One region of the Kitasatospora sp. NPDC004669 genome, then DNA from elsewhere that is predicted to be linked to it. Evidence: riboswitches for the same ligand, from Rfam matches in the RefSeq annotation. Region 1 holds a riboswitch; the other holds the start of a gene.
The links. A riboswitch is a leader RNA that binds a small molecule or an ion and turns the genes downstream of it on or off. The one in region 1 is predicted to bind glycine.
Positions count from the first base shown of each region.

Region 2: linked by a shared signal. The riboswitch ahead of gcvT (glycine cleavage system aminomethyltransferase GcvT) and the one ahead of gcvP (aminomethyl-transferring glycine dehydrogenase) in region 1 are both predicted to bind glycine.

Region 1 is NZ_JBEXKB010000056.1:5,573-17,517, forward strand. Features, by position in the region: gene ABZW30_RS34450 (DUF881 domain-containing protein) at 1-628, shown strand, start outside; gene ABZW30_RS34455 (FHA domain-containing protein) at 855-1,736, shown strand; gene ABZW30_RS34460 (MerR family transcriptional regulator) at 1,856-2,608, shown strand; gene ABZW30_RS34465 (bifunctional nuclease family protein) at 2,708-3,184, shown strand; gene ABZW30_RS34470 (MerR family transcriptional regulator) at 3,409-4,053, shown strand; gene ABZW30_RS34475 (ElyC/SanA/YdcF family protein) at 4,227-4,898, shown strand; gene ABZW30_RS34480 (DNA polymerase IV) at 4,971-6,365, shown strand; gene ABZW30_RS34485 (MFS transporter) at 6,515-8,005, opposite strand; gene ABZW30_RS34490 (DUF2382 domain-containing protein) at 8,303-9,526, opposite strand; glycine riboswitch at 9,693-9,796, shown strand; gene gcvP (aminomethyl-transferring glycine dehydrogenase) at 10,035-11,945, shown strand, end outside.
Region 2 is NZ_JBEXKB010000037.1:8,901-20,845, forward strand. Features, by position in the region: gene tgmC (ATP-grasp peptide maturase system methyltransferase) at 1-589, shown strand, start outside; gene ABZW30_RS27385 (DUF6087 family protein) at 631-924, shown strand; gene ABZW30_RS27390 (L-serine ammonia-lyase) at 1,065-2,432, opposite strand; gene glyA (serine hydroxymethyltransferase) at 2,608-3,888, opposite strand; gene gcvH (glycine cleavage system protein GcvH) at 4,025-4,402, opposite strand; gene gcvT (glycine cleavage system aminomethyltransferase GcvT) at 4,599-5,720, opposite strand; glycine riboswitch at 5,952-6,056, opposite strand; gene ABZW30_RS27410 (enhanced serine sensitivity protein SseB C-terminal domain-containing protein) at 6,278-7,063, shown strand; gene ABZW30_RS27415 (enhanced serine sensitivity protein SseB C-terminal domain-containing protein) at 7,193-8,107, shown strand; gene ABZW30_RS27420 (ABC transporter permease) at 8,572-9,567, shown strand; gene ABZW30_RS27425 (ABC transporter substrate-binding protein) at 9,634-11,403, shown strand; gene ABZW30_RS27430 (ABC transporter permease) at 11,503-11,945, shown strand, end outside.

The DNA.
Region 1 (11,945 bases):
GCTGGCGATCCAGGTGCGTTCGACCAATGACCACCACAACCAGCTGCGCGGGGCCCGACAGGAGGACCTGGTTCGGATCCTCGACGAACTGGACAGCCGTCAGCAGCGTCTCCAACAGGAGAAGGCGGAGCTCGAGCAGTCCCTGGCGAAGTTGGAGAACAGCTCCAACCAGGCCAAGGAGGCCCAGGAACAGACCAGGAAGAAGATGACCGAACTGGGTGTGCTGGCCGGTACGGTCAAGGCCACTGGTCCGGGCATCGTACTCACGGTCGATGACCCCCAAGGGCAGGTGAAGGCAGATATGCTGCTGGACACCCTGCAGGAACTTCGAGCGGCGGGGGCGGAGGCGATTCAGATCAACGATGTGCGTGTGGTGGTCAACACCTACTTCACCGACCTGTCGGGCGGTGGGGTGCAGATCGACGGGAAGAAGGTCTCGCAGCCCTATCGGTTCACCGTCGTGGGGAACCCGCAGGATCTGACTCCCGCGCTGAACATCCCGGGCGGTGTCGTCCGCACGTTGGAGAGCCACCAGGCGCGGGCGACGATCACCCAGCAGCAGAAGGTGGTCGTGGACGCCCTCGTGGATCCGAAGACGCCGCAGTACGCCAAGCCGGCTTCGAAGTGACGGGGCGCCCGACGAACGGCCCGTCACGGGCGGTCGGCACCCGGTGCGGGGCGCCGCCGTCGCGTGGGGGAGACTGGTTCGCACCAGTACGCTCCGTAGCACCAACCGCAGTACCAACCGTCGGAGTACCACTCCAGCAGGCCCGAGCCGCAACCGGGCCCGCAGCCTGTCCGAGGTTCTCACCCTGCCCCGCGGGCGGGTCTGTCACACGCAAGGGGATTCGCCCGTGAGTTTCTTCTCGAAGTTGTTCGGTCGCAACAAGGACCGTGACGCGGCCGCCGTCGAGGCGCCCACCGCCCGACACCGTCGGCCGGAGGACGAGCCCGCAGTGCCGGGCATGCGTCCCGCCCCCGAGGCCGCACCGTACGCCGGACAGCCGCTGTACCGGGACGGCGGCGCCGCCCAGTACGCGGGGAATTCGGCGGGCTACGGCGTGTCGGTTGACCCTTCCGGCGACCCGCGCATAGGTTTCCCGTCAGCACCCTCAACCTCTGGTGGAGGGTTTGCCCCGGACCCGTACGCCGGGCACAACCCGTCGGGTGTGCCGCGCCAGGAGGCTGTGAACATGGCTGGCCCCACTCCGTGCCCCCGGTGCGGTAATCAGAACCCGGCCGCGGCCCGCTTCTGTTCCAACTGCGGGACCGCGCTGCGTGGCGGTCTGCTGCCCGAGGGGGCGGCGGAGACCACCTCGACCATCTCGATCTCCGGCCTGGAGTCCTACGACCCCAACACCACGACCGGCACCGGCACCACGCCGGCCCTGTCGGCCGAGGTGCTGTCGGCGATCGACGCGCTGCCGCCGGGCTCGGCCCTGCTGATCGTCCAGCGTGGCCCGAACTCGGGCAGCCGCTTCCTGCTGGACTCGGACGTCACCACGGCCGGCCGCCACCCGCAGGGCGACATCTTCCTGGACGACGTCACGGTCTCGCGCCGCCACGTGGAGTTCCGCCGCACCCCGGCCGGCTTCAGCGTCGCGGACGTGGGCAGCCTGAACGGCACTTACGTCAACCGGGAGCGGATCGACGAGGTGCCGCTGAACAACGGCGACGAGGTGCAGATCGGGAAGTACCGGCTGGTGTTCTTCGCCGGCCACAACCGGGGGTACTGAATCCAACGTCGGCAGGAGCCCGAGTGAGCAGCGACACCTCTTCTTCTCTCGGGGCGGCCTACCCCGCGTCGTCCGGTCCGCAGTCGGACCAGGGCGGGCGCGGGGTGGTCGTGGGACCCATGCAGCCGGTTCGACCGGATCGGCCCGTCGGGCGGCGGCGCGGCGGTGACGAACTGCTGAGCATCGGCGCGGTGCTGGCCTTCCTGCGTGACGACTTCCCCGAGGTGACCATCTCCAAGATCCGCTTCCTGGAGGCGGAGGGGCTGGTGGAGCCGGAGCGGACTCCCTCGGGGTACCGCAAGTTCAGCCCGGCCGACGTCGAGCGGCTTGCCTACGTGCTGCGGATGCAGCGCGACCACTACCTGCCGCTGCGGGTGATCCGCGAGCACCTGGACGCGATCGAGCGCGGCGAGGCCCCGCCCGCGTTGCCCCCCGCCGCCGACAACCGACCCGGGCCGCTGGAGGAGGCCGATCGCGAACTGGTGGCCTCGGCCGACGTCCCCTCCCGGGTCCGACTGGGGCGCGCCGAGCTGCTGGCCGCCGCTGAGGCGGGGGAGCGGGAGCTGACCGAGTGGGAGTCGTACGGGCTGGTAGCGCCGGGCCCGGACGGTGGCTACGACGGCGAGGCGCTGCAGGTGGCCCGGCTGGTCGCGGAGCTCGGCCGGTACGGGCTGGAGCCCCGGCACCTGAGAGCCATGAAGGCGGCGGCGGACCGCGAGATCGCGCTGGTGGAGCAGGTGGTGGCGCCGCTGAGGCGGCACCGGAACCCGCAGACCCGGGCGCACGCGGAGGCCACCGCGCGGGAGCTCGCGACCCTGTCCGTACGGCTGCACGCGGCGATGGTCCAGGCCGGTCTGCGGACCCGTGCATAGCGTCCGACGCGGCCTTCGCCCGCCGGGGGTGCACCGCGCTGACCAGCGGCGTCGGTCCTGCGCTTTCATATCCGGGGTCGGAGCCATAGGGTTGCCTGTGTGAATGAGCTCGACGTCGTGGGTGTCCGAGTGGAGATGCCTTCCAACCAGCCGATCGTGCTGCTGCGGGAGGTCGGGGGAGATCGCTACCTGCCGATCTGGATCGGCCCCGGCGAGGCGACCGCGATCGCCTTCGCCCAGCAGGGCATGACTCCGGTGCGCCCGCTGACGCACGACCTGTTCAAGGACGTCCTGGAAGCGCTCGGTCAGCAGCTCACCGAGGTCCGGATCACCGACCTGCGGGAGGGCGTGTTCTACGCCGAGCTGGTGTTCGCCGGCGGGGTCGAGGTGAGTGCCCGGCCGTCCGACGCGATAGCGCTCGCCCTGCGCACCGGCACGCCGATCTACGGGAGCGAGGAGGTGCTCGCCGAGGCGGGCATCGCGATCCCGGACGAGCAGGAGGACGAGGTCGAGAAGTTCCGCGAGTTCCTCGACCAGGTGTCGCCCGAGGACTTCGGGGGCAGCGGTCCGCAGTAGCGCGGACGGGCCTGAGTGGCCGTTTCACGCGCCGTTTTGCCAAAAACCGTCGACCTACCCACACTAGGGGCACGAAAAACCACTCTCCTGAGTGATGTGGTTTGTCTGGCCCGGCGTGGCGATCGTTGACGGGTCATAGGGGACTGCCTACCGTCAGGAGTGGCTGTCCGGGTGGCCGATGCCCGCAGTCGGGTTGCCCGCAGCACAAGTGGACGGAGGTAGGCATGAGCAGCACCGGCGATGACGCGGCCGCGGGAGGCCTGTGCGCCGTGCACGTGCCCCGCACCGCTCGTACCGTGACCGACCTGCCGAGGATGGGCAGGTTCCCGGCCGTGCAGCCGGGTCAGCCCGCCATCGAGCGGCTGGCCCCGACGTCCGAACTGCTCGGCTTCCGCGGCCCGACGGCCTGTGCGGCGGCCGGCATCACCTACCGCCAGCTGGACTACTGGGCCCGCACCGGACTGCTGGAGCCCAGCGTCCGGACGGCGTACCCGGCGACCAGCCAGCGGCTCTACGGCTTCCGCGACATCCTGCTGCTCAAGATCGTGAAGCGGCTGCTGGACGCGGGCGTCTCGCTGCAGAACATCCGGGTGGCCGTCGCCCATCTGCAGTCCACCGACCAGGCCGACCTGACCGGGCTGACGCTGATGTGTGACGGTGCGACGGTGTACGAGTGCACCACGCCGCAGCAGGTGGTCGATCTGCTGAAGGGCGGTCAGGGAGTCTTCGGCATCGCGGTGGGAGCGGTCTGGCAGGAGCTGGAGCTGGCCCTCGGTCGGCTGCACGCGGAGCGGACCGACACCGGCGAGACGCTGGTCGGGCACGACCCGGCGGACGAGCTGGCGCAGCGGCGCAACCGGGCGGTCTGACGCACCGGCCTGACCGGCCGGTGGCGGGCCACCGATCTTGACGAGGCCGTGGGCCCGGACGGGGAACCGTCCGGGCCCACGGCCTCGTCGTGTTGCCTGGTGAAACGGTCGAGGGAGGGCACGTGAGGGTCGGCACCGGGATATCGGGGTTGCTGCGGCGCCGGGCGGTGGGGATGCGGGTACGGCTGCGGGAGCGCCGTACCCAGCGCAGGGTCTTCCAGGTGACGACGCTGCTCTGCTCGCTGGCGCTCGCGCCGAGCGCCTGGCTGTGGATCGCGGCGGGGGACCGGGTGGGCACGGTGGAGAGCGCGCCGTCCGCGCCGGTCGCGGTGGTCTTCGGTGCGGGGCTGGACCAGGGCAAGCCCTCGCCGTACCTGGAGCACCGGCTGACGGCGGCGCTGGACCTGTACCGGGAGGGGAAGGTGCAGGCCATCCTGGTGACCGGGGACAACGGGCGGGTCTCGTACGACGAGCCGGACGCGATGTACCGGTACCTGACCGAGCACGGGGTACCGCAGGAGAAGGTGGTCCGGGACTACGCCGGCTTCGACACCTGGGACTCCTGCACCCGGGCGCACCGGATCTTCGGGGTGGACCGCGCGGTGCTGGTCAGCCAGGACTTCCACGTCCGGCGGGCGCTGGCGCTGTGCGAGGCGGCGGGCATCCGGTCGTACGCGGTCGGGGTGCCCGAGCTGCACGACGCCACCTGGCTGTACGGCGGGCTGCGGGAGATCGCCGGGGCGGGCAAGGCAGCGGTGAACGCCTGGCTGCGGCCGGACCCGGCGCTGCTCGGGCCCAAGGAGGACGGAATCCCGAAGGCGCTGGCGCAGGCCGCGAAGCGGTAGCCGCCGGGCGTCGGCCGCCGGGACCCGGCCGGGTTCGTACGCACTGTCGGACCCGTGCGCGATGATCAGCGGGTGCGATCTCTGCCGAGCATCATCCACCTCGACATGGACGCCTACTTCGCGGCGGTGGAGCAGGCGGCCAAGCCGAGCCTGCGCGGCAAGCCGGTGATCGTCGGCGGGCTCGGCGGGCGCGGGGTGGTCTCCACTGCCTCCTACGAGGCGCGCAGGTTCGGGGTGCACTCGGCGATGCCGATGGCCCAGGCGCGGCGGCTGTGCCCCAACGCGGCCTTCCTGTCCGGGCGCTTCGAGGCGTACCGGCGGAACAGCGAGATCGTGATGGGACTGCTGCGGGAGCTGTCGCCGCTGGTACAGCCGCTGAGCCTGGACGAGGCCTTCGTCGACCTGGAGGCCGGTCCGTACGGCCCGGTGCTGGGGGAGGCGGATCACGACACCGGCGAGCGGCTGGTGCTCGCCCTGGCGGAGGACCTGCGGGCGGACATCCACCGGCTCACCGGGCTGACCGGCTCGGTCGGGGCGGCGGGCTCCAAACTGATGGCGAAGATCGCCTCCGAGCAGGCCAAGCCGGACGGGCTGGTGATGATCGAGCCGGGGCAGGAACGCGCCGTACTCGGGCCCATGCCGGTACGGGCGCTGCCCGGGATCGGGCCGGCCACCGAGCAGGTGCTACGGCGGGCCGGGCTGAACACTGTGGCGGACCTCGCGGAGGCGGGGGAGGCGGAGCTGGTCGCGCTGCTCGGACGGGCGCACGGCGCCGGGATCCACCAGATGTCGATAGGGCTGGACGAGCGGCCCGTGGTCGCCGACCAGGACGCCAAGTCGGTCTCGGTGGAGGACACGTACGAGGTGGACCTGGCCGACCGGGACCGGGTGCTGCGCGAGGTCGAGGCGCTGGCCGCGCGGTGCGTGCGGCGGCTGCGGGCGGCCGGGCGCTCGGGGCGGACGGTGGTGCTCAAGGTCCGGCGGTTCGACTTCTCGACGCTGACCCGCTCGGAAACCCTCGGCGGGCCCACCGACGACGAGGCGGTGATCACCGTGACCGCGCGACGGCTGGCCGAGCAGGTGGACATCACCGGCGGGATCCGGCTGCTCGGCGTGGGCGTGGCCCAGCTGGCCGACTACACCCAGGAGGACCTGTTCGCGCAGGCGCTGCGGGAGGAGGAGGCGGAGCACGCCGAGGTGGTCGAGACGGCGGAGGTCGAGGAGGAGCCGGAGGAGGTCGTGGTGCGGCGCTGGATGCCCGGACAGGACGTCCACCACGGCGAGTTCGGGCCGGGGTGGGTGCAGGGCAGCGGCGTCGGTCGGGTCACCGTACGGTTCGAGACGCCGTGGAGCGAGCCGGGGCGGGTGCGGACCTTCGCGGTGGACGACCCGGCACTGGAACCGGCGCGGCCGTTGCCGCTGCGGCGGGTTGAGGGCACGGATGATGCGGGGGACCCGGCGGGCTGACGGGCTCGGGACGCGGAACGGCCCCACCCGGTGGGGATACCGGGTGGGGCCGCATACCGTGCCGGACTCCGCACGTTCGTGATGCCCTCGCGACGTATGGAGGCCGGGCCCGCGCGCCCTGTCCCTGAGTGCGCGGGCCGGACGCCTGGTCAGGCGTCGGTCTTGACCAGCTTGGCGCTGGAGTCCTGCGGGGCCGAGCCGCCGAGGGCGGTGGTGGTCGGCTTGACGTTACGGATCAGGAACGGGACGGCACCGGCGACGATGCAGACGACGGCCGTGGTCCAGAAGGCGTGCTTGTAGGCGTCCAGCGTGGGCAGCAGCACCGGGATCTTGATCGGGAGCTTCATGGTGTCGCCGGTCAGGATGGCGGTCATCACGGCGGTGCCGATCGCGCCACCGACGGTGCGCAGCACGGAGTTCATGCCGTTGGCGATGCCGCTCTGCTCGACCGGGACGGCGCCGTTGATGAAGGCCGGCATCGCGGCGAAGGCGAGGCCGATGCCGAGACCGAAGACGGCAGCGGCGGTGTAGATGTCGCCCTCGTGGCTGTGACGCAGGGCCAGGTAGGCCATCGCGACGGCGCCGAGGACACCACCGAGCACCAGCGGCAGACGGGGGCCGCGGCGGGCGATCAGCAGGGCGCCGACCGGGGCGGCCACCATCGAGCCGATCGCGGACGGCAGCAGCATCACACCGGCGTGCAGGACGGTCGCGGTGAAGCCGTAGTGGGCGAACTTCTCCGGGGTCTGGGCGAAGTTGCTGATGACCATGAACGAGCCGTACATGCCGAAGCCGATGAGCAGGCCGGCCAGGTTGGTGAAGGCCACGGCCGGACGGGACATCATCTTCAGGTCCACCAGCGGGTGCGAGACCTTGGTCTCGATGATCCCCCAGATCAGGGCGACCACGGCGGCGACGGCGAACAGGCCGAGGGTCTTGGTGGAGGTCCAGCCCCAGTGGTTGCCCTGGCTGACCGCGACCAGCAGGGCGGAGAGCCAGCCGGCCAGGGTGATCGCGCCGAGCGGGTCGGCGCCGCCGTCCTTGTCGGTCACCGGGTCGGACGGGACGCGGAAGGCCACCAGGGCGACTGCGATCAGGCCGAAGACCAGGCCCATCCAGAAGATCGACTTGTAGTTCCAGTGCTCCAGCAGGAGACCGGTCGCCACCAGGCCGAGGCCGGAGCCGACGCCCATCGAGGCGCTGATGGCGGCGACGCCGCCGGTCACCTTCTGCTTGGGCAGCTCGTCGCGGACGATGCTGATCGCCAGCGGCATCACGCCACCGCCGGCGCCCTGCAGGACGCGGGCGACGATCAACCAGGAGAAGGAGTGGGTGCTGACCGCCAGCGCCGACCCGGCGACCAGGCCGACCAGCGAGATGAGCAGCATGGGCTTGCGGCCCCGGAGGTCGCCGAAGCGGCCCAGCAGGGGAGTCAGCACGGCTGCGGAGAGCAGGTTGGCGGTCATCAGCCAGGTGATGTTGGACGCGGAGACGTCCAGTTCCTTGGCGAGCGAGGGCAGGATCGGGACGACCGCGGTCTGCACCACGCTGAACGACAGCATCGCCAGGATGAGGGCCGGCAGGACCCGGGCGTTGCTCTGCTTCTCGGCCGCGGTGGTGGGCTGGGGTGCCTCACTCACGGTTGCTTCCTCCCGTACATAGTGAATGAACTGAAGTAATCATGCGGGAAGATACTTCAGAGTGTCAAATATCGAGCGGTTAAGCTTTGGCAAAGGCGAAGGGTTGGCGCCTGCGGCGGGCTTGTGGGGAGGGAGTGCCGGGGAGGGTTGGCGCCTGCGGCGGTCCGGGGGCGGGGCAATGTGGGGGAAGACGAAGGGTCGGCCGAGGTGAGAGGGCGCCTGCGGTGGGCTTGTGGGGAGGGGGTTGAGGGCATGGCGATGGCCCCGGACGGTGCCCGGGGCCATCGGGGAGAGGTGTCAGGGAAGGGTGCGAAGTGAGGCGGCGTGCGAGTCGGGCGTGGGGGGCTGCGAGGGAGCGTTCGCCGGTGGGGTGGGGGTGGCGGGTGTGTTGTCGTGGACTTCGACGTGTTCGCGACGGAGTTCCTCGCGGACGACCTCCTCGGTGGTGTAGCGCTCGACGACGAGGCGGACCCGCTCGATCGGGGCGCGGTACTTGCGGACCACCAGGCGTTCCTCTCGGAGGGTGACCTGCTCGACCGACTCGGCGATCGCCTTCTCGGTGAGGGCGGAGCGCTCGGCCTCGCTCACCGGCATGCGCTCCACCCGGACACGCTCGCGGACCACCGGGACGCGGCGCTCGACCTGTTCGGTGGTCACGTACTTGCGCAGCTTCGCGGTGCCCAGGATGTGCCACTGGGTGGTGATGTCCAGCCGTTCCTCGCGGCAGGTGATCTCGACCGGGCCGCTCGGGGCCGAGGGGGAGGCGGCGCCGCCGGTGGCGGGCGCACGGGTGGCCCTGGTCTCGGCGGGCCGCGGCTTGGGCTCGACGGTGGGGGCGGCGGCGGGCTCGGGGGGGCGGAAGGCGGGCGGCTTGGTGGCCGCGGTTGTGCTGGTGGTGGTGCTGGTGGTGGGGGTGGCGGCGGGCTCGGGGGAGCGGAAGGCGAGCGGCTTGGTGGCCTCGGCGGCCGGAGTGGTGCCGAAGTCGAGGTTGGGTTGGGCGGTCCGGCCGCCCTCCCCGGCGGCCGGAGTGGTGCCGAAGTCGAGGTCGGGTTCGGCGGTCCGGCCGCCCTCCCCGGCGGCCGGAGTGGTGCCGAAGTCGAGGTCGGGTTCGGCGGTCCGGCCGCCCTCCTCGGTGGTCGGGCGGCCGTCCATCCGGGTGTCCAGGCCGTAGTAGCGGTAGAGCTGGAGTTCCTGGGCGGGCGAGAGGTGCTGGCCCACGCCGAAGTCCGGCGAGTCCTTCACCAGCGACTTGTCGTACGGCACCCGGAGCTCGTTGTCGGAGAACTCGCTGGTGGCGAGCGGGACGAAGGCGTCCCGGCCGAAGACGCCGGTCCGGACGGCAGCCCATTCCGGCTGGCCGGTGGCGTCGTCCAGGTACACCTCGTCGACCGTTCCGATCTTGTCTCCGTTGCGGTCGACCGCTTTGTGGCCGATGAGGTCCCGGGGGTCGATGTCGGTCTGCACTCTTGCCTCCAGTGCGCTGCGCCTGCGGAACTCCCGCAGGTACGGCGGTCGGAGCACCGTCCCGTCCGCCACTTCACACCAAAAGGCATGAATCGGATGGGCGCGACCGGGGTGCGCCGGACGGGCTCCGCGCTGGGCCGACCGGGGGACGCGCGTAGACCTCGAGTGACCTGACACACCCGTGATCGGAAGGCCTCCCGCTGGTACCCTGGGCGGCGACCGCCGAGCCCGCTCGGGAGAGTCCCCGACGGCGAAAACCACTGGTCGGGGCGCCGAAGGAGCAACTCCTCCCCGGAATCTCTCAGGCATCCGTACCGTGCGGGATAGGTCACTCTGGAAAGCAGGGCAGGACCGCCGGCGCGGGAGCCGGCGATCACCACCCTCACCGACGGTGCAAGCCGACGGAGCGCCACCAGCGCGACGTGCGGGCGAAGCTCTCAGGTCCCGATGACAGAGGGGGAGGCCTTCCGGGTTCGTCCGCCCAGGCCGATCCGCTGTCCGCAGCGGTGAACGCCGGTCGGCGTGCGTGCCCCTGCCGGTCCGTGACCAGGAGGCCTCGACCACCATGAACGCCCAGCCGAACGCGGGACGCCCTACCGGCGCCTCGACCCTCACCGAGCTTGAGCTGGCCAGCCCCTTCGAGAACCGCCACATCGGCCCCGACGCCGCCGCGCAGGAGAAGATGCTGGCGTCCGTCGGCTACGGCTCGCTGGACGAGCTCGCCGCCACGGCCGTTCCCGAGGCGATCCGCTCCATCACCGCCCTGGACCTGCCCGCCGGCCGCAGCGAGGCGCAGGTCCTCGCCGAGCTGCGCGAGCTGGCGAGCCACAACAAGGTGCTCCAGCCGATGATCGGCCTGGGCTACTACGGCACCTTCACCCCGCCGGTGATCCTGCGCAACGTCATGGAGAACCCGGCCTGGTACACCGCCTACACCCCGTACCAGCCGGAGATCTCGCAGGGCCGCCTGGAGGCGCTGCTCAACTTCCAGACCCTGGTCTCCGACCTGACCGGTCTGCCCACCTCCGGCTCCTCGCTGCTGGACGAGGGCACCGCGGCCGCCGAGGCGATGGCGCTGGCCCGCCGCGTCACCAAGGTCAAGGGCGGCGTCTTCCTGGTCGACGCCGAGACCCTGCCCCAGACCGTCGCGGTGATCAACACCCGCGCCGTGCCGACCGGCGTCGAGGTCGTCGTCGCCGACCTGTCCGAGGGCATCCCGGCCGAGATCGCCGAGCGCGGCGTCTTCGGTGTGCTGCTGCAGTACCCGGGCGCCACCGGTGTGGTCCGGGACCTCGCCCCGGTGATCGAGCAGGCGCAGGGGCTGGGCGCGATCGTCGCCGTGGCCGCCGACCTGCTGGCGCTGACCCTGCTCAAGTCCCCGGGCTCGCTGGGCGCCGACATCGCCTGCGGCACCTCGCAGCGCTTCGGCGTGCCGATGGGCTTCGGCGGCCCGCACGCCGGCTACCTGTCGGTGCGTGCCGAGTACGCCCGCTCGCTGCCCGGCCGCCTGGTCGGCGTGTCCGTCGACGCCGACGGCAACCGCGCCTACCGCCTGGCGCTGCAGACCCGCGAGCAGCACATCCGCCGCGAGAAGGCCACCAGCAACATCTGCACCGCCCAGGTGCTGCTCGCCGTGATGGCTTCGATGTACACGGTCTACCACGGCCCGGACGGCCTGGCCGACATCGCCCGCCGCACCCACCGCTACGCCGCCGCCCTCGCCGAGGGCCTGCGGGCCGGCGGCGTCGAGCTGCTGCACGGCGAGTTCTTCGACACCGTCACCGCCGTCGTCCCGGGCCGCGCCGCCGAGATCGCCGCCGTCGCCCGCACGCACGGCATCAACGTCCACCAGGACGGTGCGGACCGGATCTCGATCTCCACCGACGAGACCACCACCCGCGAGCACCTGGCCGGTGTCTGGGCCGCGTTCGGCGTGCCCGCCGTCGAGGTGGCCGAGGCCGCCGAGACGCTGCCCGCCGCGCTGCTGCGCGAGGACGAGTACCTGACCCACCCGGTCTTCCACAGCCACCGCTCGGAGACCGCCATGCTGCGCTACCTGCGTCGCCTGTCGGACCGGGACTACGCGCTGGACCGCGGAATGATCCCGCTGGGCTCCTGCACCATGAAGCTCAACGCGACCACCGAGATGGAGGCGGTGACCTGGCCGGAGTTCGGACAGCTGCACCCCTTCGCCCCGATCGACCAGGCCGAGGGCTTCCTGACCCTGATCCGCCAGCTGGAGCAGCAGCTGGTCGAGGTCACCGGCTACGACGCCGTCTCGATCCAGCCGAACGCCGGCTCCCAGGGCGAGCTGGCCGGCCTGCTGGCCGTCCGCGCCTACCACCACGCCAACGGCGACACCCAGCGCGACGTCTGCCTGATCCCGTCCTCGGCGCACGGCACCAACGCCGCCTCCGCGGTGATGGCCGGCATGCGCGTGGTCGTGGTGAAGACCTTGGTCGACGGCGACGTGGAC
Region 2 (11,945 bases), on a different contig from region 1:
CTTCGATCGGATCGTGGCGACCTGCTCGGTACGCAGCATCCCGTACCCGTGGCTCTGGCAGCTCCGACCCGGCGGCACCATCACGACGTGCCTCAGCGGGTGGATGCAAGCGTCCGGGCTGGTGCACCTCACGCTCCAGGATGACGGCACCGCGAGCGGCCGGTTCACCGGCGAGCAGACGGCGTTCATGCTCGCCCGGCCGCACCAGCCGCCGCCGCGCCCGACGTTCACCATGCACGCGGGCGTCGCCCGGCAGACCGGCCTCGACCCGTCGCGGCTGTGGTCCTGGACCGGCCGGTTTCTCGCCCAGCTCGCCGCGCCCTCGGCCGAGCTCCTGGGCGCCGGGGCCCAGGCGATCCTGCTCGACACCGCGACCGGCTCACAGGCCTGGACCGAGCCGGCCAGGGCGGGCTGGACGGTTCACCAGCGCGGGCCGCTGCCGCTCTGGGACGCGGTGGAGCGCACCTTCGAGCGCTGGGAGAAGGCCGGCGCCCCGGAGCAGGACCAGTTCGGTCTGACGGTGAATGGCGACGAACAGCGGGTGTGGATCGGCGCCCCTGGCGGCCCGAGTTGGCTGCTGCCCGTGTAGGCCGCCGCTAGGGTGGGTGACCAGTCGCGGAGGAGGGCCAGGTGGACGAGGACGAACCGCTGGAGACGTGGGCAGCACGCCGGGAGGAACGCCTGCGGCCGGTCGGACGGCTCAAGGCCGCGATCATCGGCCACGAGGACGCCCCATCCCACCTCCACCAGCATCTTCCCCGCCTGGTCTCCCGTTGGGACGGCTACCAGTGGGTGCCGGAGGCCATCGCCGACAACTACGCCGCCGCCCAGCGCATCCTTCACGGCATCGAGGGCGACGGAGTGATCCCCTTGCCTCCAGCCCCGCCACGTAAGAACCGCATCGGCAAGCATCGGAAGCCCTGACACTCCCCGTCTGGATGCCATCGCGGGTGGCCGGGCAGGGCCTACTCGTCATGCTTCCCGCCCCGCAGTGCCCGCTTCCATCGGGTGCTGCGGGGCGGGACCTCCGGAGGTCGGTAGGAGACCCTCATGCTGTGGGAGGCTCAGCACTCGATGACGTTCACGGCGAGGCCGCCGCGCGAGGTCTCCTTGTACTTGATCTTCATGTCGGCGCCGGTCTCCTTCATCGTCTTGATCGCCTTGTCCAGCGAGACGTGGTGCCGCCCGTCGCCGCGCAGGGCCATCCGGGCCGCGGTGACGGCCTTGACCGAGGCCATGCCGTTGCGCTCGATGCAGGGGATCTGGACCAGGCCGCCGACCGGGTCGCAGGTGAGGCCGAGGTTGTGCTCGATGCCGATCTCGGCGGCGTTCTCGACCTGCTCGGGGGTGCCGCCGAGGACCTCGGCGAGGCCGCCCGCGGCCATCGAGCAGGCGGAGCCGACCTCGCCCTGGCAACCGACCTCGGCGCCGGAGATGGAGGCGTTCTCCTTGAAGAGCATGCCGATGGCGCCGGCCGCGAGCAGGAAGCGGACGATGCCCTCCTCATCCGCGCCCGGGATGAAGTTCAGGTAGTAGTGCAGGACGGCCGGGATGATGCCCGCCGCGCCGTTCGTCGGCGCGGTGACCACCCGGCGGCCGGAGGCGTTCTCCTCGTTGACCGCCATCGCGTAGAGGGTCACCCACTCCATCGCGTTGGCCGGGCCGATGCCCTCGGCGCGCAGCGCGCGGGCGCCGGACGCGGCCCGGCGGCGGACCTTCAGGCCGCCCGGCAGGATGCCCTCGCGGGACATACCGGCCCGCACGCACTCCTGCATCACGGACCAGATCTCCAGCAGCCCGGTGCGGATCTCCTCCTCGCTGCGCCAGGCCTTCTCGTTCTCCAGCATCAGGCCGGAGATCGACAGCCCGGTCTCCCGGGTGAGCCGCAGCAGCTCCTCGCCGGTGCGGAAGGGGTAGCGCAGCGCTGTGTCGTCGGGCTTGACCCGGTCCGCGCCGATCGCGTCCTCGTCCACGACGAAGCCGCCGCCGACCGAGTAGTAGGTCTTCTCCAGCAGCGTGGAGCCGTCCGCCGCGTACGCCCAGAGGGTCATGCCGTTGGCGTGGTAGGGCAGCGAGCGGCGCCGGTGCAGGACCAGCTGGCTGTCCGGGTCGAAGTCGATGGGGTGCTCGCCGAGCAGGTTGATCCGCTTCTCGGCGGTGATCCGCTCCACGTCCTTGTCGGCCTGGTCGACGTCGACGGTGCGGGGCGAGTTGTTCTCCAGGCCGAGTAGGACGGCCTTCGGCGTGCCGTGGCCGTGGCCGGTGGCGCCGAGCGAGCCGTACAGCTCGGCGCGCACGGCCGTCACCTGGGGCAGCAGGCCTTCGGACCGCAGCCGGCGGGCGAACATCCGGGCGGCGCGCATCGGGCCGACGGTGTGGGAGCTCGACGGGCCGATGCCGATGGAGAAGAGGTCGAAGACACTGATGGCCACGGGGACGTCCTTGTCTGTCTCGTGGAGGGACTTGCAGGCAGGGCTGACATGGGACGGGGCACCCCGCTCACTGTCCAGTGTGCGGGGTGCCCCGGAGCCCCTGGTACGAATGGGGGGTGAGGCCGGTCACGCTACCGGCGGGTTGCCCGTCGGTAGGTCACCTACTCGCCGGTACCTACGCCTGGCCGCCCAGGGTGGGGTACAGCGGGTACTTGTCGGCCAGCGCGGTGACGCGGGCCTTCAGCGCGGCGGCGACGGTCTCGTCGAAGGCGGGCTTGAGCGCCTCGGCGATGATGTCGGCGACCTCGCGGAAGTCCTCGGCCTGGAAGCCGCGGGTGGCCAGGGCCGGGGTGCCGATGCGCAGGCCCGAGGTGACCATCGGCGGGCGCGGGTCGTTCGGGATGGCGTTGCGGTTGACCGTGATGCCGACCTCGTGCAGGCGGTCCTCGGCCTGCTGGCCGTCGAGCTGGCTGTTGCGCAGGTCGACCAGGACCAGGTGGACGTCGGTGCCGCCGGACAGCACGGTGGCACCGGCCTCGGCGACGTCGTCCTGCAGCAGACGCTCGGCGAGGATGCGGGCGCCATCCAGGGTGCGCTGCTGGCGCTCCTTGAACTCCTCCGAGGCGGCGACCTTGAAGGCGACGGCCTTGCCCGCGATCACGTGCTCCAGCGGGCCGCCCTGCTGGCCGGGGAAGACCGCGGAGTTGATCTTCTTGGCGTACTCGGCCTTGCACAGGATGACGCCGCCGCGCGGGCCGCCCAGGGTCTTGTGGGTGGTGGTGGTGACCACGTCCGCGTAGGGCACCGGGTTCGGGTGCAGGCCGGCGGCCACCAGGCCGGCGAAGTGCGCCATGTCCACCATGAGCAGGGCGCCGACCTCGTCGGCGATCCGGCGGAACTCGGCGAAGTCCAGCTGGCGCGGGTAGGCGGACCAGCCGGCGATGATCAGCTTCGGCTGGTGCTCCTTGGCCAGGCGCTCGACCTCGGCCATGTCGACCTGGCCGGTCTTCTCGTCCACGTGGTACGCGGCCACGTTGTAGAGCTTGCCGGAGAAGTTGATCTTCATGCCGTGGGTCAGGTGACCACCGTGGGCCAGGCTCAGGCCCAGGATGGTGTCGCCCGGCTGGATCAGCGCGAACATCGCGGCGGCGTTGGCCTGCGCGCCGGAGTGCGGCTGGACGTTGGCGTGCTCGGCGCCGAACAGGGCCTTGATGCGGTCGATCGCGATCTGCTCGACGACGTCGACGTGCTCGCAGCCCCCGTAGTAGCGGCGGCCGGGGTAGCCCTCGGCGTACTTGTTGGTGAGCACCGAGCCCTGGGCCTCCATGACCGCCACCGGGGCGAAGTTCTCGGAGGCGATCATCTCCAGGGTGGTCTGCTGGCGGTGCAGCTCGGCGTCGACCGCGGCGGCGATCTCCGGGTCGAGGGCGTGCAGGGACTGGTTGAGAACCGTCATGGTGTGGTCTTCCCGGGAGGAGGATCAGGGGTGCCGTGCGACGCGCGCCCTTGGCAGGGTGGTGGCGGGCGACGGGTGGGCGGAGGGACGGTGGGGGCGGGCCGGTGTGCGCGCGGCCCGCCCGGTGCCGAGCGGGTCAGCCGGCGTGGGTGAGCGCGTCGTACTCGTCGGCGCTGAGCAGCTCGTCCGTGGACTCCACGCGGACCTTGAACAGCCAGCCGCCCTCGAAGGGGGCGCTGTTGACCAGGGCGTTGTCGTCCAGGACGTCCTGGTTGACCTCGGTGACCTCGCCGGTCACCGGGGAGTACAGGTCGCTGACCGACTTGGTGGACTCCAGCTCGCCGCAGGTCTCGCCGGCGGTCACGGTGTCGCCGACCTCGGGCAGCTGCACGTAGACGATGTCACCGAGCGCGTCGGCGGCGTGCTTGGTGATACCGACCGTGGAGACACCGCCCTCGGCGGCCGTCAGCCACTCGTGCTCCTTGGTGTACTGCAGGTGCTGGGGGTTGCTCATGGCGTCATTCTCCAGGATGGGAAGCGGGTACGGCGAAGCGGGCCGCCGCGCGGACGGCTTTCGACGTGCGGGTATGGGATAACGGGGGGCCTTGAACCGGCCTCGACACGGCCTGGAAGGCCTCGTCCGGACGGCCTCAGCGGGCGCGCTGGTGGATCAGCGGGCGCGCCGGTGGATCAGCGGGCGCGCCGGTGGATCAGCGGGCGCGCTTGTAGAACGGCAGCGCCACGACCTGGACCGGCTCGTGCTTGCCGCGCACGTCCACCGCGACGGTGGTGCCGGGGGCCGCGTGGGCCGCGTCCACGTAGGCCATCGCGATCGGCTGGCCCAGGGTCGGGGACGGCGCGCCCGAGGTGATCCGGCCGATCGGGGTGCCCTCGGTGGAGACCACGGTGTACTCGGCGCGCGGCACCCGCTTGCCCTCGGAGACCAAGCCGACCAGCACCTTCGGCGGGTTGGTCTCGGCCGCGGCGGCGGCCTGCTCCAGCGCCTTGCGGCCGACGAAGGCGCCCTCGTTGGTGGTCTTGTCGAAGCGGACGACCCGGCCCAGGCCCGCGTCGAACGGGGTGAGGTCGGTGGACAGCTCGTGCCCGTACAGCGGCATGCCCGCCTCCAGGCGCAGGGTGTCGCGGCAGGACAGGCCGCACGGGACCAGGCCGTGGCCCTCGCCGGCGACGGTCAGCGCCTGCCAGATCGCCTCGGCGTCGACCGGGTGGCAGAAGATCTCGAAGCCGTCCTCGCCGGTGTAGCCGGTGCGGGCCAGCAGCACCTCGCGGCCGGCCACCTGGGCCGGGAGGACGGCGTAGTACTTCAGGCCGGGCAGGTCGGCCTCGGTGGTCCTGGCCAGGATCTCCGTGGACTCCGGACCCTGGACGGCGATCAGCGCGTAGGTGTCGCGGTCGTCGGTGACGACGGCGTCGAAGCCCTTGGCGCGGGCGATCAGTTCGTCCAGGACCAGCTGGGCGTTGGAGGCGTTGGCGACGACCAGGAAGGCGTCCGCGCGCAGGCGGTAGACGATCAGGTCGTCCAGGATGCCGCCGTCCTCGGCGCAGATCATGGTGTAGCGGGCGCGCAGCTCACCGAGCGCGGAGACGAAGCCGACCAGCGCGTGGTCCAGCATCTCGCCGGCCTGCGGGCCGGTGACGGTGATCTCGCCCATGTGCGAGAGGTCGAACAGACCGGCCTTGGTGCGGACCGCGAGGTGCTCCTCGCGCTCGCTGCCGTAACGCAGCGGCATGTCCCAGCCGGCGAAGTCGGTCATGGTCGCGCCGAGGGCGCGGTGCAGCGCGTCGAGCGCGGTCAGGCGGAGGGACGACATGGCCAGGAACTCCTCGGTCGGGGCACTCAGGGGTGCACGCGCCGGAACCGGACCCGCTCGGGGACCGACCCTGCGCGCGGGCATGCGGCGGCGTGGGTCTCCCCATCTGTCGTCGAACCTGAGAGCTTCACCGCTCACCTGCCCGCAGCTGTTTCCAGCTTGGAGGACAGCATGGCGGCTTGCACCGTGGGTGGGCGCGCGACAGGGCCGCGCGCCGCTTTCCAGATGTGCCTAACCCGCGCGGTAGGGGGGCCTGAGAGATTCCGGGGAGGACTTGCTCCTTCGGCGCCGGCTGTACCGCCTGAGCGGCACTCCGGGCTCTCCCGCGCGGGTTCGAGCGGCCGGTGTGGAGTTGTGGGGGCCCGCGGCGCATGCCGACGGACGCGCACATCATGGCACGTCCGCGCGGAGGAGGGGAGGGGGGACCCGGTCACGCGGCACGGGGCGGACCCGGTCACACGACATAGAGGCGAACACGAGCCCTAAACTCTTCCGCGTCGGCACAGCAGTGGGCAGCCGACCGGCAGAGGGCGGTTCAGGCGCGCATGGAGTACCCGGTGGGGCAGCAGCAGGGATGGGGCGGGCCGGAGTCGGCGCCGTCGGGCGGTGCCTGGCCGGCCAACGAGCTGGAGCAGGTGCTGACGGCCGCGCTGGGCGACCCGGGCGCGACGCCGCGGGTGATCGAGGTGCTGGCCCGCAGTCAGGTGTGGATCCCGCTGCCGGCCGGGGGAGACCCGGCCGGGCAGGCGCTGGACCTGCCGACCATCGAGCTGGCCGGCGACCCGTACGTGCCGGTGTTCTCCTCGCAGGAGCTGTTCCTCCAGCAGGCGCCGGGGATGGCATTCGCGATCGCGCCCGCCTGGGAGTTCGCCCGCGGACTGCCGTTGGGCGTGGGCATCGCGGTCAACCCCGAGGCGGCGGTGGGCATCCCGGTGCCGCCGCAGGGCGTGGCCGAGCTGCGCCGCGGGCCGCGTGACGACCGTTGGGAGCAGCACCCGCAGGCGCCGACCGGCGGCCGGGTGGCGCTGCGCGAGCCGGTACCGGGCGAGGACCCGGAGCACTTCCTGGCCGCCTGTCGGGCGGAACTGTCGGCCTTGCCCGGGGTGTTGACCGCGCGCCGGGCGCTGGCCAGCATCGAGGGCGAACCGACCGTGATGTTCGTGGGCGTCCAGCTGGACCCGGCCGCCCCGGCCGACCCGGGCGCGGTGAACGAGGCGCTCGGCCGGGCGCTGGGAACCGCGCCGCTGCCCGGCGGCGTCCACCTGGTACTTCTCGACCTCGCTGAGGACCCGGTGGTCGAGTGGCTGCTCACCCGGGTACTGCCTTTCTACACGCGGGTGTGAGTGGGGTCCGCTGACAGGCACGTCCAACAGGCACGTCGCCGTGGCGGCGGCCGGTGCCGCGCCATAGGGTGCGTGCAGACGGCCGACGGGCCGGCTGGTTCGAGGAAAGAGGCGCGGCGAGGTGGGCGCATGAGTGCGGGAGCGGGAACGGGCGGTGTGCCGGGGCCCTGGGGCCAGGCGCCGGCCGGGCGCCCGGCGGCGGATCCGGGCGCGTTGGAGCGCGCCCTGCGCGAGGTCGCGCCGGAGCGCTTCGACGCGTACGAGCGGCTGCTGCACGCGCTGGCCGACGGTCAGGTCTGGATGCTGCTCTGGCACGGCACGCCGGGCAGTCCGGACGCGCAGTACGGGAACATGGAGATCAGCGGCCACGGCTACGCGCCGGCCGTGACCTCGCCCGAGCAGCTGACGGCCTCCGGCTGGGCCCGCGCCCACGAGGTCATCTCCGGACGGGAGATCGCCGCCTCGCTGTACCGCACCCGCTGGGGCCTGTGGCTCAACCCGCACGCCCCCGGCGGCGGGGTCGGCGTGCCCTGGGCGGACCTGCGGCGGATCGCCGCGGGCCTGGACCGGCTGCCGGCCGGTCCGTTGAAGCTGAGTGAGCCGCAGGTGAACGCCCAGCAGTTCTTCGCGCTGCTGGAGCGGCAGGCCGGTGAGGTGCGTGCGGTCCGGGCGCTGCGCCGTGCCTGGGTGCAGCCGGCGGTGGGGGAGCCGTACCTGGCGATCGGGCTGGACCTGTACGAGAGTTCGCCGCCGGCCGTGGAGGCGGTGCGGGCGCTGATGCAGCGGGCGATCGCGGTGGCCCCGGAGGGGCTCGCGGTGTCCACGGTGGCGATGGCGGACGAGTACGACCCGGTGGCGCTGTGGATGCGCGCCAACGCGCGGCCGTTCTTCGACCGCGAGGCGGGCCGCCCGCCGACCGGTCCGTACCCGTCGGTGGCGGCGCCCGGCTACCACTCGCAGGCCGGGTACTACGGCACCCAGCCGCCCGCGCCGGGCTGGGGTCAGCAGCCGCCGCAGGCGTGGCCCGGATACCCGGGCCGCTGATCTCAAAACCCTTTCTTGCCAAAGCCTTTACCAAGAAGCCGACTTGATTCTCCGTCAGGTCGGCTTCGGTGCTTTCCGGACGAATTTCCCATTCCGGAGTCCGGACATCTTGGCATGGCTGTTACAGCCGTGTGAAGAGGGATATGCCGAGGACCGGAGAGGTGCATGTACGCAGATCACAGTTGGGCATCTGTCGGTTGTCAGGGCTGGCGCAAGGCTGTTCGCATGTCGGAGAGTTCTGCGCAACGCACCGCGCGTACTGGAAGCCCCACGAAGGTGAACGCGCACGCCGACCGCTCGATCCATGCGACGCCCATCCCGCGTGGTGGCAGTACCTGTGCACGCCCGTACTGCCGCGAACACCCGCTCCTCCTAAGCACCTCCGCACGTCCGCAGCCGCACCGCCGAAGCCGGCGCCCGGCACCCGTGGGCCGGCCACCGTCGGCGAGGGGACCCAACTGACCATGACCGCATCCGTGACAACCGCCGGGAACGAACCGGAGGCACCGGCCTCCCCGACCCCGGCCAAGACGATCGAGGGCCGTTCCCTCGGTCGGATCGCCTGGACCCGCTTCAAGCGGGACAAGGCCGCCGTCGCCGGCGGCGTCGTGGTGATCCTGCTGATCCTGCTCGCCGTGCTGGCCAAGCCGATCGAGGCGATGTTCGGGCTCGACCCCGACGCGCTCCACCAGGATCCGGACATCCTGGACGCCAACCTCGGCGGTCTGCCGATCGGGGACTGGGGCGGGATGAGCGGGGACCACCCACTCGGTGTCGACCCCCTGCAGGGCCGTGACCTGCTCTCCCGGGTCATCGAGGGCTCCTGGGTCTCCCTGCTGGTCGCCTTCGGCGCGACCCTGCTGTCCAACACCATCGGCACCGTGCTCGGCGTGATGGCCGGCTACTACGGCGGCTGGGTGGACACCCTGATCAGCCGGGTGATGGACATCTTCCTGGCCTTCCCGCTGCTGCTGTTCGCCATCGCGATCTCCGCCTCGCTCCAGGGCGGCGCGTTCGGCCTGCACGGCCTCCCGCTGCACATCATGGTGCTGATCTTCGTGATCGGCTTCTTCAACTGGCCCTACATGGGCCGGATCGTGCGCGGACAGACGCTGTCGCTGCGCGAGCGGGAGTTCGTCCACGCGGCCCGCAGTCTGGGCGCCCGCGGCCCGTTCATCCTGTTCAAGGAACTGCTGCCCAACCTGGTCGGTCCGATCCTGGTCTACTCGACCCTGCTGATCCCGACCAACATCCTCTTCGAGGCCGGGCTCAGCTTCCTCGGCGTCGGAATCCAGCCCCCGCAGGCCTCCTGGGGCGGGATGCTCAACGACGCGATCAGGTACTACCAGGTCGACCCCCAGTACATGGTGGTCCCCGGTATGGCGATCTTCCTGACCGTGCTCGCCTTCAACCTGCTCGGCGACGGGCTCCGTGATGCCCTCGATCCCAAGAGCAACTGACCCTGATCGACTGACCCTGCGTCAGGACCCTTCCTCCTCCACATCCTCAAGGGGTTGATCTCACCCATGCGTAGGTCCCGTACCGTCGCGCTGACCGCCGCGGCCGCAGCAGCGGTCCTGGTCGTCACCGGCTGCTCCTCCAGCTCGAAGAGCAGCGACACGTCCTCCTCGGCCTCCGGCTCCACGGCCGGCGGCGCGGACGCGGCCACCAAGAGCATCGTCAACGCCTCGGACAAGAAGGGCGGGACGGTCACCTACGAGATGAAGGGCACCCCCGACTCCCTCGACCCGGGGAACACGTACTACGCGTACATCTACAACTTCTCGCGCCTGTACGGGCGTCCGCTGACCACCTTCAACCCGGCCCCGGGCGAGGACGGCAACAAGCTCGTCCCAGACCTCGCCGAGTCCATGGGCCAGCCCAGTGCGGACGGTCTGACCTGGACGTACAAGCTGCGCGCGGGCCTGAAGTACGACGACGGCACCCCGATCACCTCCAAGGACGTCAAGTACGCCGTCGAGCGCTCCAACTTCGCGCCGGACGTGAACTCCAACGGCCCGACGTACTTCCACGACCTGCTGGTCGACAACCCGACGCCGTACCAGGGTCCGTACAAGGACAAGACCGGCGACCTGAAGTCGATCGAGACTCCGGACGACCTCACCATCGTCTTCCACCTCCAGCACCCCTTCGCGGACTTCGACTACCTGGTCAGCGCCCCGCAGACCGTGCCGGTCCCGCAGGCCAAGGACACCGGCGCCGACTACGTCAAGCACATCGTGGCCTCGGGTGCCTACAAGTTCGAGTCCTACGAGGATGGCAAGCAGGCCGTCCTGGTGCCGAACACCAACTGGGACAAGAGCACCGACCCGATCCGCAAGCAGCTCGCGGACAAGATCGTGCTCAAGATGAACATCGACCAGGCCACCATCGACAAGGACCTGCTGGCCGGCAACGCCCAGGTCGACCTGGTGGGCGGCGGCGTCGACCCGCAGACCCAGGCGCAGATCCTTCGCGACCCGAAGCTCAAGGCCAAGACCGACAACGCCTACGGCGGCCGCCTGGTCTACATGGCGATCAACACCCAGGTCGCGCCGTTCGACAACCTGGACTGCCGCAAGGCCGTCCAGTTCGCGATCGACAAGGTCTCGGTGCAGACCGCCGAGGGCGGCCCGATCCGCGGCCAGATCGCCAACACCGTCCTGCCGCCCGACATCCCGGGCCACCAGGACTTCAACCTGTACGAGACCAAGGACAACAAGGGTGACGAGGCCAAGGCCAAGGACGCCCTGAAGGCCTGCGGCAAGGACGGCGGCTTCAGCACGGTGCTGACCGCCCGCACCGAGCGCGCCACCGAGATCGCCGCGGCGACCTCGATCCAGGCCGCGCTGAAGAAGGTCGGCATCAACGCCGAGATCCAGCAGTTCCCGCAGGGCAAGTACCTGACCGACAGCGCCGGTGCCCCGCAGTTCACCAAGGACCACAACATCGGCCTGATGATGATGCAGTGGGGCGCCGACTGGCCGACCGGCTACGGCTTCCTGCAGCAGATCGTCGACGGTCGCGCGATCAAGCCCTCCGGCAACAGCAACCTCGCCTCGCTGAACGACCCCGAGGTCAACAAGCTGATCGACGACGCCGCGGTCAACCCGGACAAGGCGGCCCGCGAGAAGATCTACGCCCAGATCGACAAGAAGGTCATGGAGCAGGCCGTCTACGTCCCGCTGACCGACTTCAAGGTCTTCCTGTACCGCCCGGACAGCGCCACCAACCTGGCGTCCAACCCGGCCTGGTCGGGTGAGTACGACTACCTGAACATCGGCACCACCAAGTAAGAGCCTGGCTCCGCAATCCCTGAAGGCAGGTGAAGGCAGCGGCGCCCGCCGCCGTCCGGAAGACCCCGGACGGCGGCGGGCCGCCGGAGCCGCCCAACTGTGTTTGCCTACATCATCCGCAGGATCTTCGCGGCCGTAGTGCTGCTACTGGTGGTCAGCGCGGTCACCTTCGCGATCTTCTTCCTGCTCCCGCGCATCGCCGGCGAGACAGCCGACCAGCTGGCCGCGCAGTACATCGGGAAGAACCCGTCGCCCGAGGCGATCGCGGCGGTCAAGCAGAACCTCGGCTTCGACCAACCGCTGTACACCCAGTACTGGAACTTCCTGAAGGGCCTGGTCGGCGGCGCCGAGTACAAGTTCGGCCCCGACCCGGTCACCTGCCACGTACCGTGCTTCGGCTACTCCTTCAAGAACCACCTTGAGGTCTGGCCCGAGCTCACCAAGCGGGTCCCGGTCACCATCTCGCTCGCCATCGGCGCGGCCGTGATCTGGCTGGTCTCCGGTGTCGCCACCGGCGTCGTCTCGGCCCTCAAACCGCGGTC